DNA from 2 places in the Paenibacillus sp. 1182 genome. Region 1 is predicted to be linked to the other one. Evidence: predicted binding sites of a transcription regulator. Region 1 holds the regulator's gene; the other holds the start of a gene.
What was found. The regulator NrdR, encoded in region 1, represses ribonucleotide reductase genes. The targets are predictions, from matches to a motif close to AACACNATATATNGTGTT.

Region 1 (3,118 bases):
CCTGTATGGCATCTGATGAGTTGGAAAGAGAACCTGCATTCGAGGAGAGAGCATCATTGAAAAAAACACTCAAGCTTACTTTTGGTATTGCGGCAGCTCTGGCTGTTGCCTTGGTACTCATTGTTCTATATCAAAATTCCTACAAGATGACAGAAGAAAAAATACAAATCACGACACCTAAAGGGCTGTTAACAGGTACATTAACTTTGCCTAAGAACTACTCGGGAAAGGTTGGATTGGTTGTTTTTGTCCATGGGGATGGTCCTATTAATGACACCTATGATGATGGATACAAACCACTGTGGGAAAAGTTCGCTTCCAAGGGTTATGCCTCCTTGTCACTGAATAAGCCCGGTATTAACAGCGCTCCTGGCAACTGGCTCGCCCAAAGCATGGAGGACCGCGCACAGGAGATCCGATATGCAATAGACTGGGCAAGAAGCTTACCTATGATTGATAAGCAAAAAATCGGCCTATGGGGAGCCAGTCAAGCAGGATGGGTCATTCCGAAGATCGTTAAAGAGGAGCATGATATTGCATTCAGCATCCTTGTATCGCCTGCCGTGAACTGGATTTCCCAAGGACAATTTAATACCAGAAAAGAACTGGAGCGAGAAGGAGTTACTCCGCAAGAAATTCAAAAGACATTGAACTACGATCAAAAGATTCTACAGTTACTGAAAAAACAGGCTTCTTATGAAGAATATCTAAGCATAGCTGATCCTGACGATATGATTTCCAAGGAAAGATGGAGCTTTATACGCAAAAATTTTCTGTCTGATTCCACCGAAGAATTAAGTCACTTCCATTCTCCTGTACTCTTGGTTCTGGCTGGAAAAGATATTAATGTTGATGTAAAGGATACCGAGCGAGTCTATCGCCAGAAAATCCCCGCAGAGCTACTGTCCGTGATTCATTTACCTGAAGCCGACCACTCCATGATGGATGAAAAAATCGCGCGTTCAAAATCTCTAACTTTTTTAACAGCCGTATTCGCCCCAAGAAAATTGGTGAATGACGAGTATCTCAAAATTCTTGCCAATTATGTCAGTGATCGTTAAACAATGACGTTTTTTTTCATACTTCTTTTGAATATGCTGATAAAAAATCCATCGAAAGATAAAAGGGTACATTTTTTTTGAGTATACGATTTTCTTAATGCGGTCTACAGACAGTCCGCATTGTTCTGAGAGTTCGTCAATGGGCAGCCCATGTCTGCAAATAACTAGTCCTTGCACTCGTGAATAATGGGTTGCAATTCAAAAAAGACGTCTATTTCCTGTAGGATCTGGTTTCTGTGCAGTCAGTTACGCGCTCATTCCACCCATAACTGTTCCCGGTTAGACTGGGAATAGATCTATAAACGACAAAAAAACGGCATCTCTGCCGTTTTTTCTAAAAAGATGGACTCTCAGGGACTCGAACCCTGGACCAATTGATTAAGAGTCAACTGCTCTACCAACTGAGCTAAGAGTCCATAATAAAATTTTGGTGGAGCCTAGGGGGATCGAACCCCTGACCTCATCGCTGCCAGCGATGCGCTCTCCCAGCTGAGCTAAGGCCCCATCATAAGCAAGTTTTATCAATGTTTCAAGCGACTTCTATATCATATAAAATATTTAACCCTGTGTCAATACTTTTATAAAAAAATATAATTTTCTCCCTTCATGGCCCAGAAAAGATACAGTCAGCGATCAGTCGCTGGCTGTATCTTTAGATAACAGTGTTTTCAGTTCCTTCATAAACATATTGATGTCTTTAAACTGACGATAGACGGACGCAAAACGTACGTAGGCGACTTCATCCACTGGGTAAAGCTGTTCCATGACCAGCTCACCAATCTGCTGGCTATCCACTTCTGTGGCTGCTGTGTTGCGGATAGCGTTCTCCACCTGGGATACGATCATATCCAGTTGCTCGACGGATACTGGACGCTTCTCGCAGGCTCGAATGAGACCGCGCAGCATTTTATCACGACTAAACTCTTCACGGCTGCCGTCTTTTTTGATGACCATGAGAGGGGTTTCCTCCACCATTTCAAAGGTGGTAAAACGCCTGGCACACTGCTCACATTCACGGCGGCGACGGATGGACTTGTTATCATTCGCAGGTCGCGAATCCAGCACTTTCGTGCCATTGTAGGCACAATACGGACATTTCATAATCTCACCACTTTCTTTTTCCAATAAATTTCCGAAGACTTTTAGTAATAATTTTGTCAAAACAGATCATAATATGTTTACCATATCGCGAGGAGGTGAACAACAATGGCACAAGGAAACAATGGCAACTCCAACAATCTGGTAGTCAGCAGATCCTCCGGCGCTCTGGAGCAAATGAAATTTGAAATCGCTCAAGAGTTGGGTATCAGCATTCCTCAAGATGGATACCAAGGTAACATGACTTCCTATGAGAACGGTTCGATCGGGGGCTACATCACAAAACGCCTCGTAACGATCGCCGAACAACAATTGGCAGGTCAATACCAATAATCGCGGTAATAATGCAAAAATAACAAGAAAAAGTGTCTGGATGGGCTGGTAAAAACAGCCTGTCCAACGCTTTTTTCATTTTAAAGCGAAAAGCTCATCATGTCATTAACTTTGAATTAAAAATCATTATAAATTTTCGTGTATTGCCTGTAGTAATAAATGACCCGCTGTACATAATGTCGTGTCTCACCAAAAGGGATTTGCTTGATGGACTCTTCCTTTCCATCCCACACTCCCTTATCCAGCCACTCTTGAACTTTACCCGGCCCTGCATTGTAAGCAGCTACGATTGCTACAGGATTATCCTGAAACTTTATGGATAGGTTATGCAAATACCAGGTTCCCAGCTCAATATTGGTGCCAGGCTCGTGCTTGACGCTGTCCAGCGGAACCTTTTGAATCTGGGCGCTGTCCATAATCCAATTTGCCGTATTCGGCATAATCTGCATCAGCCCTAGCGCCCCCTTATGCGACTGCTTACTGGTTTTAAAATTGGTTTCTACACGGATAATAGACGCCACCAAAAATGGGTCTACTTCATACGTCTGTGAATACTGCCGAATCTCATCCTTATATTGAATTGGATAGAACCAGGACATCCAATTTGAATTAAGGAATAGAATCAG
Region 2 (3,118 bases), on a different contig from region 1:
TAAAAAATTGAAGAAAGCTGACGGAGTAATATAGCTTATGAGGTTGCACTCTCAGGATTCCGTCGATTGCTGTGCAGCCTCATATTCACTTCGCAAAATCCCCATCTGAATAATGTCATAGTATCGCCCTTCCCTGAATAGCTTTTCCCGCAGCCGCCCTTCCTCCTTGAAGCCGCTGGCCAAATAGCAACGGTGTGCACGTTCATTGAACGCATAGACCTCCAGCTCCAGTCGATGTAGGTTCAGCGTATGAAATGCAAATTTTTGTAACAGCCGGATCGCTTCCCGTCCATAACCTTTGCCCAGATCACCGTCACGCCCGATCACAATTCCAAGGGTGGCATGCCGATTCACCCAGTTGATTTTAAATAAGTCCAGTTGTCCGATATAATCCAGGGTGTCTTTATGCGCAATGACAAAACCTTTGATCTCGGGGTTGCCGTCAATCATCATCTGTACAAAAGATTCACTATTCACCTGTGAATGCGGATAGATAAACACGTCGCTTAAACCACGTGTGATTTCCGGGTCATTGACCCATTTTCGGATATCTGGTATATCCTCTTGACGGTATTCTCTCAATACAACTCGTTTTCCAATGATATGCGGCATCGTAATCTTCCCTCCGATTATGTATTTGTTTAAGCACCTTTATGCTTCCATTACTCTCACAAACTCCAGAAAACGTGTACCTTTATAATGAAGCTCCCCACGATCCCCGATCACAATCATACCAAAGTCCCTATCCTTCACCTCCAGCTCCTTACGCTCACCCCCGTCAAACTCAAAGGTGATATAATAATAGGTCGAAGCTGAAAAATCGCCTGATCCCCCACGCACTCTCGTCCGTTTATCCACAACCTTACATGAACGTTGTACCCGTTCGGCTGCTTGATTGGACAGGCCCGCTCCGATCGTTTTGACAATTCCCATAATCATTACAAAAGCAATGAGTCCAAATACGATAAAAAAGATCGTATTAAACGATTGAACTTCCATAGAATCACTTCCCATTCACTTCATCCTTTCTACAGTAAAATGTAAATTTTCCATTCAATTGCCCATTGACAAATCGTACATCTTCACCCTCAAAAACTCCAATACTTTTTTAACATACTTACGAAAAAAAAGTTCTTTCGCTCTTTTCCGCACCCCGCTTGGACTTCTACCCGATCTGGGTCCTCTGATCCCCTCTAGACCGATTGACAAAACTATATATAGATATAAAATAGAGAATGTACTCTAAATATAGTGTAAAAAACGTATTTATGCCCGATATCTTGAAGATACAGGTATGAAAATACATGTAAATATAGAGTCAAAAATCTTAAATGGCGCAGCCAGCAAGGGATTCCATCTATAATAGATCCCAGGCAATGCCGTTTTCTTTTTTCGTTAAATGTTTAAGGAGGTTGCATACCATGCTGATTGCATATGATTCCAAGACCGGCAATGTAAAAAGATTTATAAACAAGCTCAAGCTTCCAGCGGTTCAGATCGAGGAGCAAATGACTATAGAAGAACCTTACGTACTTATTACATATACAACTGGGTTTGGGCAGATACCTGAGAGGGTATCTTCCTTTTTGAAAAAGAATGCTCAAAACCTTGTTGGTGTAGCTGCAAGCGGCAACCGTAACTGGGGTGAGAAATTTGCCAAAAGTGCGGATTTGATTGCCGATCATTATAATGTCCCCGTGATTAGTAAATTTGAATTATCTGGAACGTTCGGAGATGTAGAGCGTTTTAAACAGGAGGTGAGCCGAGTTGCGGCATATTGAATTGAACAACATGTTGATGAAACGCGATACAGACGGCTTTTTCCAATTGGAAAAGGACCAAGAGGCTGTAGCAGAATTTATGAAGGAAGTTCAGGAACGGAGTTTGAAGTTTGCTGACACAGCCGCTCAAGTGCTGTATATGATTGAGAATGATTATTACGAAAATTTCTATAACAGCTACACGGCTGACGAAATTAATGATATTTTCCATATCACTCATAGCTATAATTTTAAATTCCCTTCCTATATGGCAGCATCCAAGTTTTATACCGATTATGCAATGAAGAGTAATGACCGTAAAGTCTATCTGGAACATTACCCTGATCGGGTAGCCGCGGTTGCCCTGCATTTGGGACGCGGTAACGCGGATACGGCACGCCTGTTGTCCCGCTCGATGATGGAGCAACGTCTCCAGCCAGCGACACCAACGTTCCTGAATGCAGGCAAAAGCCGCCGTGGGGAATTGGTATCCTGCTTCTTGCTCGAAATGGACGACTCCCTGAACTCGATCAACTATGTGCTAAACACTTGCATGCAATTGTCCAAAATCGGCGGCGGTGTTGCCGTTAACCTGTCGAAGCTGCGGGCACGCGGCGAAGCGATTAAAGGCGTAGAAGGCGCAGCAAAAGGCATTATGCCTGTGCTGAAGCTGATGGAAGACGGCTTCTCTTATGCGGATCAAATGGGGCAACGTAAAGGCTCTGGGGCAGCCTATTACAACATTTTCGGATGGGATGTGCTGGAGTTTCTGGATAGCAAAAAAATCAATGCTGACGAAAGAGTACGTCTTAAGACACTTTCGATTGGATTGCTGGTGCCAAACCGTTTTTACAAGCTGGCTCAAGATAATGAACCGCTGCATGTATTTGCTCCTTACAGTGTGTTCAAAGCCTATGGAACACATCTGGACGACATGGATTTGGATGAAATGTACGACACGCTGCTCGCCGACGATCGGGTGAAGAAAAAAATAGCGATGAGCGCACGTGACATGCTGACGAAAATTGCCATGATTCAGTTGGAGTCTGGTTATCCATATATCATGAACAAAAGTAACGCGAACCAGGCACATGCTCTTAAAAACGTGGGTCAAGTCAAGATGTCGAACCTATGCACGGAAATCTTCCAGTTGCAGGAAACTTCCGAAATTACAGATTACGGCCAACAGGATACCATCCGCCGGGACGTGAGCTGTAATCTGGCTTCTCTGAACATTGTAAATGTGATGGAGCATGGCAAAATCCGCGAATCCGTTCACGAGGGTATGATTGCGCTCACCTCGGTCAGCGATATGACCCAAGTAGCTAATGCGCCAGGTGTTGCGAAAGCGAACCGTG

Region 2: the regulator NrdR is predicted to act here: its motif matches at 1,239-1,256, upstream of nrdI (class Ib ribonucleoside-diphosphate reductase assembly flavoprotein NrdI).

The regions. Positions count from the first base shown of each region.
Region 1 covers NZ_JAFICR010000010.1:35,553-38,670, forward strand. The annotation lists gene JOD82_RS19450 (GNAT family N-acetyltransferase) at 1-60, shown strand, start outside; gene JOD82_RS19455 (alpha/beta hydrolase family protein) at 57-1,061, shown strand; tRNA gene JOD82_RS19460 (tRNA-Lys) at 1,405-1,477, opposite strand; tRNA gene JOD82_RS19465 (tRNA-Ala) at 1,490-1,565, opposite strand; gene nrdR (transcriptional regulator NrdR) at 1,695-2,162, opposite strand; gene JOD82_RS19475 (alpha/beta-type small acid-soluble spore protein) at 2,268-2,492, shown strand; gene JOD82_RS19480 (lytic transglycosylase domain-containing protein) at 2,609-3,118, opposite strand, start outside.
Region 2 covers NZ_JAFICR010000003.1:118,419-121,536, reverse strand. The annotation lists gene JOD82_RS06250 (MFS transporter) at 1-49, opposite strand, end outside; gene JOD82_RS06245 (GNAT family N-acetyltransferase) at 52-612, opposite strand; gene JOD82_RS06240 (DUF2500 domain-containing protein) at 652-1,014, opposite strand; gene nrdI (class Ib ribonucleoside-diphosphate reductase assembly flavoprotein NrdI) at 1,422-1,781, shown strand; gene nrdE (class 1b ribonucleoside-diphosphate reductase subunit alpha) at 1,768-3,118, shown strand, end outside.